Linked DNA regions of Bdellovibrio bacteriovorus. The protein of the gene in region 1 binds, or shares a complex with, the protein of each later gene. Links are inferred from orthologs where the notes say so. Each region holds a gene or a part of one and is shown on either strand. Other genes may lie near its edges.

What was found. The genes of interacting proteins can lie anywhere in the genome.
Region 2: the proteins of AZI85_RS02660 (region 1) and AZI85_RS11450 are in contact, whole or in part, in a crystal structure (PDB 6Y11), measured with the Thermus thermophilus proteins. The link is inferred for Bdellovibrio bacteriovorus from one-to-one orthologs. Residues at the interface, in WP_096411122.1 of Thermus thermophilus: Arg36, Val44, Arg45, Met46, Gly47, Pro48, Asn49, Arg50, Val51, Leu57, Gln58, Ala61, Asp62, Ile64, Lys65, Ile67, Phe68, Lys69, Glu70, Ile72, Val74, Glu223, Ala224, Glu225, His233, Thr234, Glu235, Tyr236, Ser237, Trp241; in WP_096411117.1 of Thermus thermophilus: Arg16, Glu17, Gly18, Leu24, Leu27, Val28, Trp30, Gly31, Arg32, Asn34, Ser35, Trp37, Thr54, Asp55, Ala56, Asp59, Ala61, Arg62, Phe63, Gly64, Glu66, Val67, Phe68, Arg69, Ala70, Ser71, Arg73, Gln74, Ala75, Asp76.
Region 3: the proteins of AZI85_RS02660 (region 1) and AZI85_RS11425 are in contact, whole or in part, in a cryo-EM structure (PDB 6ZJN), measured with the Thermus thermophilus proteins. The link is inferred for Bdellovibrio bacteriovorus from one-to-one orthologs. Residues at the interface, in WP_096411122.1 of Thermus thermophilus: Arg41, Phe42, Val44, Arg45, Met46, Thr296, Tyr354; in WP_096411123.1 of Thermus thermophilus: Thr2, Leu3, Lys4, Leu6, Ser9, Thr13, Tyr16, Leu17, Val22, Thr23.

The regions. Positions count from the first base shown.
Region 1 is NZ_LUKF01000001.1:531,338-534,306, forward strand. It holds AZI85_RS02660 (complex I subunit 1/NuoH family protein), read right to left. Parts: upstream 2,080-2,969; coding sequence 922-2,079; downstream 1-921. Other genes in the region: nuoL (NADH-quinone oxidoreductase subunit L), read right to left, coding at 1-33; nuoK (NADH-quinone oxidoreductase subunit NuoK), read right to left, coding at 62-385; AZI85_RS02655 (NADH-quinone oxidoreductase subunit J), read right to left, coding at 375-911; AZI85_RS02665 (NADH-quinone oxidoreductase subunit A), read right to left, coding at 2,083-2,451; mfd (transcription-repair coupling factor), read left to right, coding at 2,573-2,969. UniProt on the Escherichia coli protein: NDH-1 shuttles electrons from NADH, via FMN and iron-sulfur (Fe-S) centers, to quinones in the respiratory chain. The immediate electron acceptor for the enzyme in this species is believed to be ubiquinone.
Region 2 is NZ_LUKF01000016.1:358,352-361,051, forward strand. It holds AZI85_RS11450 (NADH-quinone oxidoreductase subunit B), read right to left. Parts: upstream 1,748-2,700; coding sequence 1,253-1,747; downstream 1-1,252. Other genes in the region: nuoD (NADH dehydrogenase (quinone) subunit D), read right to left, coding at 1-1,266; AZI85_RS11455 (S8 family serine peptidase), read left to right, coding at 2,066-2,700. UniProt on the Escherichia coli protein: NDH-1 shuttles electrons from NADH, via FMN and iron-sulfur (Fe-S) centers, to quinones in the respiratory chain. The immediate electron acceptor for the enzyme in this species is ubiquinone.
Region 3 is NZ_LUKF01000016.1:352,756-355,754, forward strand. It holds AZI85_RS11425 (NuoI/complex I 23 kDa subunit family protein), read right to left. Parts: upstream 1,763-2,999; coding sequence 1,238-1,762; downstream 1-1,237. Other genes in the region: thpR (RNA 2',3'-cyclic phosphodiesterase), read left to right, coding at 1-144; AZI85_RS11415 (hypothetical protein), read right to left, coding at 172-558; AZI85_RS11420 (hypothetical protein), read right to left, coding at 655-951; AZI85_RS11430 (2Fe-2S iron-sulfur cluster-binding protein), read right to left, coding at 1,759-2,999. UniProt on the Escherichia coli protein: NDH-1 shuttles electrons from NADH, via FMN and iron-sulfur (Fe-S) centers, to quinones in the respiratory chain. The immediate electron acceptor for the enzyme in this species is believed to be ubiquinone.

The DNA.
Region 1 (2,969 bases):
ACCAACGAACGGAGCTAGGATCAAAAGGGCCATTAAAAGAGAATGATTCACGGCTGCTCCCTTATCCTTTCAAGTGTTCAAAGAAGCGAATATTCACTTCGTTAAAGCGTTTAAAGATTGAAACGGCCAATGCCAAACCTACCGCCGCTTCTGCCGCGGCGATTGTCATGACAAAGAAAACCATGATGTGACCATCAAGAATGCCTAAGTACTTGCTGAATGCGATGAAGGTTAAATTCACAGAATTCAACATCAACTCTACAGACATCAAAAGTACGATCACGTTACGGCGAAGAAGAACTCCGGCCATACCCATCATGAACAAAAGTGCTGCCAGAACTAAATAGTGAGTCAGGCCAATGTTGTTAATGAAATCAGTGTTCATGTGTTCCACCTTTACTGCGCGCTAGAGCCACCGCACCAACTGCGATCACTAGCAAAAGAACGCCCAATGCTTCAAAGCCGAAGATGTATTTAGAAAACAAAATCTGGCCCAACTGTTTTGTTGTTTCCATGCCTGTTCCCGCAGTCACTGGGTTGTCCGTAGTTTTTTCAGTCAAAAGACCTACAGACATCGCAATGGCGCCGACAACCAGGCCTGCCAACAAACCTACGGAAGCAATTTTAACTGCTCCAGAAAACTTTCCCTTCGTGAAAGCTTGAAGATCTTTCTTCAAGTCGAAGAGCATGATCACCATGACGAAAAGAACCATCACGGCGCCGGCGTAAACGATCAACTGAACACCTGCAATAAAGTAAGCATTCAAAGTCACGAACAACGCGGAGATACCCACCATCGTCATCGCCAAACAAAGCGATGAATAAATCGGGTTAGATAAAAGAATGACACTCAGGCCGCTGACCAGAGTGACAATCGCTAAGAACCAAAAAAGAAATGCATCTGCTGTCACGTTATTCTCCTCACAAAGATGCGATGTAGATCACAAACGCGGTAATGATCGTGTTTGCTAGCGCCCAAGGAAGCAAAGTCTTCCAACCGAAATCCATCAATTGGTCATAACGGAAGCGTGGAAGCGTCCAACGAACCCAGATGAAAACCCACAAGAAGAATGCAAACTTGATATTGAAAACAAGGAAGTGGATCAATGCCACCAAAGCACTTGCCCAGCCCGCAGAAGACGTTACCGAAGCCGCCCACTCTTGAACTTGTTCAACGGATACGTACGGAATACCGTAACCACCGAAGAAGAACAAAGCCATCAAGCCTGAGGCGATCATCATGTGACCGTATTCACCGATGAAGAACATGTTGAATTTGAAGCCGCCGTACTCTGTATGGAAACCGGCAACAAGTTCAGATTCACCCTCTGCCAAGTCGAATGGAAGACGATTTGATTCGGCAAATGCTGTTGTGAAGAACAAAAGAGCTGCCAATGGTTGATAGAAAATCCCCCAGTTTGGAAGCCAACTTGCAGTGATTGTGTGACCCAAGAAGACGAATTGAAGGGGACCTTGTTGAGCCACCGTCATGTCTTGAAGGTTGAACGTACCGTAAAGCATGATCACGCCCACGATAGAAAGACCCAAAGCCAACTCGTAAGAGATTGTTTGCGCCGAAGCACGAAGAGCACCCATCAAAGAGTACTTATTTCCTGAACCCCAACCCGCCATCAACAAAGTGTAAGCAGCCAAAGAAGAAACACCCAAGATGAATACGATACCAACGCCGATATCATAACCTTGAACCAAGAAAGTGTACGGACCCCAAGTAGATCCAAACATTTCAAATGTTCCTACTTGAATCGGTGTCGACATTGGGATGGCAGAGAACGCCACCGCACCTGGAATCAACGCAAATACCGGAGCTGCATAGTACAACAATGGTTTTGCGGTATCTGGAACGAAGTTTTCTTTCGTCAAGAATTTCACAGCGTCAGCCAAAAGTTGCATCAAGCCCAAAGGTCCTACGCGGTTGGGTCCCAAACGATTTTGAATGAATGCGGAACCACGGCGCTCTAGCCATACAAGAATAGGAACTGCTTGAACCATCATCAAAAAGATGACGACAAGTTTTAAACCGTTAACGGTAATTTCAAAAAGATCTTTACCCATTCCCATTGATTAGTCCCATTCCAATGCTTTTGATTTTACTTCCCAGAAAAGTCCGAAGATGAAAATTCCGATGAAGACCATCATCGAAATAAGCACGAACAGACCTTGTCCTGATGATAAGAAATCACGGAAAGAAGTTGCCCATGGATACATGAAAATGATCTCGATATCGAAAAGGATGAAGAGGATCGCAGTAAGATAATACTTTACTGAAACCTTTGTATCTTTCTTATCAAGAGCAGGAATACCGCACTCGTAAGGCTCGTACTTGATAGAGTTATAAACGGGTTTGCCGCCTGTTTTGGACGCGACCCATACTAAAAATGCTCCGAATAGAGCGATGAAGATGACGATGAAAATGACTCCACCGAGTGGCACTGTACCCCTCCAAAGTTGTCGTTATTATTTGGATTTCAATTAGTTATATATGTGTCGTCTGTGAAAACCAAGAAATATGAATGGAAACAAGGCGATAAGCATGGCAAGATGAGCCCACCGAATGAAAGCCGAAATGACTCATACAAGGCTTGAATCCATCCTGGAAAGGGCCTTCGAAACAACACGCGGAAAAATTCAAGTGACCGGAGCTGCATCTCCGCTCGCGCTTGCTTACTTTTTGTCGCAGACTTACTCTAAAAAAATCAACAGCTTGCCGCACTTAGTTGTTGTTAGCAGTCTTTCCGAAGCGAACAAACTTCAGCAGCTTTTAGAGTTCTTTGACCCATCTCGTCACAGCACGATTTTACCTGCTTTCGATGTTTCACCTTATTCCGGTCTTTATCCAAACTCGAGAGTCGTTAGTGATCGCGTTCGATTCTTGTCTCGAGCCCAACAAGCGAAGGCTGGAGAAATCTTCATATCTGTTTCTGACGCGCTGACACAAAAGACTTTGCCGG
Region 2 (2,700 bases), on another replicon or contig:
ATCACCTGTTGTTCCTACTGGAACATCAAAGTCCAAAGCGTCGTAACCATAGTAAGGTTTCGCTTTACGCAAATCCAAGTTCACGCCGGAAGCGCGAAGAAGAGGACCTGTGTAACCCCATTGAATCGCGTCTTGAGCAGATACCGGGCACACGTTTTTAGTACGAAGGATGAAGATTTTGTTGTCCAAAACCATCGAAGCCATTTCGTCAGTGCCTTTACGGATCTCTTTACAAAGAGCTAAAACTTCGTCGAACCAGCCTTCAGGCGCATCTTGAGCCATACCACCGACGCGAGTCATAGATACAGTCAAACGAGCTCCGCAAAGTTTTTCGAACAAGCCATAAACCTGTTCACGAAGACCGAACATATAGAAGAAAGAAGTCAAAGCACCCAAGTCCATCGCGCCCGTACCGATTGCAATCGTGTGGTCGATGATACGAGAAAGCTCTGCCAAGATCACACGCATCGCTTGCGCTTTAGGCGGGATTTCCACGCCCAACAAACGCTCGACCGCTTTACAGTAACCAATGTTATTCATTGGCGCTGAACAGTAGTTCAAACGATCTGTGTACGGGATCACTTGGTTGTACGGATGAGTCTCTGCCATTTTTTCGAAACAGCGGTGAAGATATCCGATTTCATTGTTACAACGAACGATCGTCTCGCCGTCCATCTCAGCCATCACACGAAGAGTTCCGTGCATCGCTGTATGGGCAGGACCGATATTCAAAGGAACATATTTATCATTCAACACATCACCAGGAGAACCCGGTTCGTTGTTGAAGTGAATTGGCAATGAGGACGTGCAAGGTTGTTGCAAGTTCGCATCGTAGTCTTTACGAAGCGGATGACCCACGAATTGATGATGAGTCAAGATACGGCGCAAGTTAGGATGACCCTCGAACTTGATACCGAACATGTCATAGGCTTCACGCTCAAACCAGTCCGCACCCTTCCAAGCCGGAAGAACTGTCCCGATAGATTCGTTTTCACCAACCTGTGCTTTTACACGCAAACGAGAAGCGTCTTTTGACGAGAACAAGTGGTAAACAACGTCGAAACGTTTTTCGCGGTTTGGAAAATCCACTCCGCACACGTCCATCAAGAAATCGAAATGACCATTTTCGCGAAGAAACAAAAGCAACGCCGGAACGTCTTCTTTTGGAACTTCAAGAACGTCATCACCCACAGCGTGGATGAACTTGTAGTTCTCGATTTTAAATTTACCCGCGAGGTTTTGTTTTAAAGTCTCAAGTTTGTTCATATGGATACTTCCAGTTGTCTTTCCAAGGACGTGGTTGACGAGTCGCAATCATACGTTGCAATGCCATGATTCCATCCATCACCGCTTCTGGTGTTGGAGGGCAACCTGGGATGTAAACGTCGACAGGGATGACTTTGTCGACGCCTTGAAGAACGTGGTAAGCGCGGTAGAAACCACCAGAGCTTGCACACGCGCCCATGGAGATCACGTATTTTGGTTCAAGCATTTGTTGATAAATACGAGTGATCACCGGAGCCATTTTTTCTGTGATAGTTCCAGCAACGACAAGCAAGTCCGCTTGACGAGGAGAGAAACGAGCCACCTCAGCACCGAAACGTGCTAGGTCATACTTCGGTCCCATCACTGACATGAACTCGATACCACAACAAGCAGTACCGTAAGGCATTGGCCACAAAGAATTTTTTTGCCCCCACGCCACCAAAGCATCGAGCCTTGATGTGAAAGCAACATCTCGTGACATATCATCTATGGCTTGAGTTCCGCTTGCGCCTGCGAGAGACACAGAACCCTGCACTTGATCTTTGTGCATAAATACACCTCTGCAATTTCATTTAGCTATCATTAAGTAGTTACTGAAAATCCGTAATCCTGACAACTAGATAAGTAATATAAGGGGCGCGTCTGATTTCTTCAACGCGGCATTCCGAAACGGGGTAATTGAAATTGATTCTCTAGTCGTCTCATTTCAAACTTTAATTTCCACCTAACATCACTCGAGGAGAAGTCCAGTTGTTGATCAGCAGGACTTCGAGGGGACCTCGACAAGAAGGGAAACAGCATGAAGAAAATGGCTCTGTACGTGAGTTCTGCCATGCTTGCGATCAGCTTAGGGGCGCAAGCTAATTCAAAAAGACAAGATTTGCTCATTAAACTAGCACCGGGCTTCGTCGAGTTCGAAATGCAGGGAGCAAAAATCGAAAAGCTGAGCGAATCCTGGGTTCGCGTTCAAGCGCCTCGCGGTATGAGCATTCAATCTCTGGAGAAAAATCCAGCTGTTGAGTACGTTCAACCGAACTACAAAGTGAAATTACTTGAAGATTATCGCATTGAAGACCCATTGCGCCGTGCTGCTTTGGCGAAAATGCTTTCTAGAAATCCTCAACTTCGCGCAGCCGCTCGTCAGGACAATCCGGCGATCCCTGACGCTCCGCAAACTACAACAGGCGCGGATCCTTTGTTTTCAAAACAATGGGGCATGATCGATAACGGCGTTGTCGATGCATGGAAAGTGACTAAAGGAAGTCCAGATATGATCGTTGCCGTGATCGACACGGGCGTGGACTACACTCACGAAGATCTTCTGCCGAACTTGTGGAGAAACGCGAATGAAATTCCAAACAACGGTATTGATGACGACGGCAACGGTTATGTCGACGACGTGATCGGCTGGGACTTTGTCGGCAACGACAACAA
Region 3 (2,999 bases), on another replicon or contig:
GGAAAAATTCATGTGAATGAAATCGTGCTTTATGAATCAAAACTTCAGGGAGTTTTCCCCGTGTATACGCCGATTTTACGTTGCCCTCTGACGGGAGAAGAAAAGCTTGTGGAAGAAGAGGCCTTTCCGATTATCGCGCCATAAAAAAAGGGAGCTTACGCTCCCTTTTTTTTATCTGTGGGCCCATCCGTAAAGGCGGATGTAGATCGTGCTGTTCTTAAGATAGAACATCAGATCTCCATAGTAGTGACCTTCAAATGGAGGCCAGAAGAAAACTCTTGTCCAGCAAGTTTGGCGTGGTGGCAATATCTTCGGGCAATTTGTCGTGGCATCGTAGGCTTGCCCACGGATTGAAATGCCTTCGAGGTCCACTTGTTGCTCGCCTGCTGTTAATGAAAAATCGGCATACATACGGCTGTTCACCCAAGTAGAACCGAAGTTGTAGCTATAGTACTGGTCTTGCTGTTTTCCTGACTCAACTGTCAATGCGGTGACGTCGTTTGCCGAAGCCATCACGCTTCCAAAAATCAATGACATGAAAATGAGTAGCTTCATCATGGTTCCCCCTACACTTAAAGTCTGAAAGACGGACGCATGCGAATCAATGCAAATGCTTGAAATTTACGCACAGGGTTGCAAAAAAGAAGCAGGCACTTACTGGCACTGAACATTGGCAGTTGCATTCACGAAGTAGTACGGTCCATTTGCGTAAACATAAGCGTACTGGAAGCCACCTGCGGGCACCCACACTTGGAACCAAGAATTCATCCACACACCTGTTTGAGTTAGACCGAAAACTTGTCCTTGGCAGAAGGCATTGAAGCCTGTGTAGTTATAAACCTGAACAGCAGTCCATTGAGGTGTCACTTGGAATTGCATTTGCGGAACCCACCAAGCAAAGCTCAATGAAGGCAGCATAAAGCCCACGATAGCAACGAATAGATTTCTCATAAAAACTCCTCGGTTAAAACTTTCCAGAGCCTCGTAACATGGGCCCTGTCGCTGTTTCAACGAAGAAACGACAGCCTTGTACTACAAAGAAATTAAGATCGTGAATTGCTGTTTATTTCAATTTGGAAGAGAGGTTGAGGGCCTCGTGACCCAGTTTTGCGCGATGGGTTGCAAAAAAGAAGCAGGCACTTTTTTCGATGCGATGGGTTGCAGAAAAGAAGCAGGCACCTTTTGGTCGGCGCCTTCAAAAAAAAAGGAGCTATTTCTAGCTCCTTTTTTTTGGCGATTAGATGCCTGATTTTAGGCGTTCTTCGTCGTCGACGTGGGTTTGGATGCCGCCCTTAAGATTTGGACGGTAAGCCAGGTGGTTGATGTCGTAGATGAAGTTGGCACCGTTCACGCCTGGAGTTTGCCACTCAGGGCCCAAACGGATGGCGTCCACGGGACATGCTTCTTCACAGTAACCGCAGAATACGCAGCGAAGAATGTCGATTTCGTAGCTGATCGGGAATTTTTCGACGTGAGGGTCGTTGTGTTCCGCCGCTACGATTTTGATACATTCCGCAGGACAGTTCGTCGCACACAACATACAAGCTGTGCAACGAAGTGAACCGTCTTTTTTCACTGTCAGAACGTGATTCCCTTTAAAGCGAGGAGAGTATTCATACTTTTCCTCTGGGTAGTTCAACGTCATCATTTTCTTGCGGTTAAGAAGGTTCACCAACAAGTGCTTCATGGTGATGCCCAGGCCACCCAGGACCCCTGGCAAGTACCACTTTGCTTTTTCAGAGTTATTTTGCATTACGCTCATAGGCTGCCTCTTCTAAATACAAACTCGTTCTTCTTACGAGCTTCCAAAGTCACTTGGTCTTCACGCTGATTCATCGGCATGAAAGGTTGAGCTGTCGCTGTTGGGATTGTCAGGTTTTTACCTGCCAACAACAACGCCGCTTCCGTCAAAGTCAGTGCTTCAGAAACAATCGTCGTTACTTTTTTGAACTTCTGTTCAAGACCTGCGTGGTTGATGAACGTGCCATCTTTTTCCACGAAAGTTTTTGTTGGGATCAACCATACGTTGCCAGTCAAAGACATCAACGCATCGTCTTTACCTGCTTGCAACCAGATCAAGTTTTGAGCTTTTGAAAGCTCTTTCACGCGCTCTTGAAGATCAGGGAAAACGGCTTGGTTTTCAGGACCCGCAACAACCACAGTTTTGATCGAACCGTTACCAAGTCCTTGAGTCAAATCCGCCCAAGTTGCTGTGATACCGTGTTTTTCCAAAACTTTCAGAAGACCTTTTGTATTCGGGTTTTTATCACCACGAAGAAGAAGGCCGTCAAAGCTGTCGAAAGTTTCTTTGTTATTAATCCAGAAGAAGACTTTCTTAGTTTTGAATTCGTTTACGAATGTAGACACAATCGCATCAAACTCTTCCACTGTGTATTGAGCCGTCAAAACAAGAGCCAAAGAATCGCCCGAAGTGTTTTTCAAAACTTCATGAGCATTCTTCGCCGCCGCTCCGCCAGCCATTTCTGTCCAGCCAGAAGCATTGCGAACTTGCGCTTTCAACAAGCGAGTTTCTTTGTTCACGAATTTATAGATGTCGCGACCTTCGTCACACATCCAGTAACCGTTCACTTTTTCATTGTAAACAGGCTTCACGCGGAAGAAACCTTCCTTGTTGAAGTACACTTTTACGTTACAACCGTTTGAACAACCGTTGCAGACTGTTTCCGCGTCTTTGAGATACCATACGCGCTGACGGAAACGGAAATCTTTCGACGTCAATGCACCGACCGGGCAGATGTCGACAGTATTCAAAGAGTATTTATTGTTAAGCTCAACACCTTCGTGAGTTCCGATTTCAGAACGGTCACCACGGTTGAAGATACCCAACTCATTCGTCTTAGAAACTTCTTCAGTGAAACGAACGCAGCGAGAGCACAAGATACATCTTTCAGAGTCCAAAACCACTGTCGGACCTAGATCGACCACTTTGTGTTTTTTTACTTTGGCTTCAGCCATTTCTGGATCGTACTTACCGTACT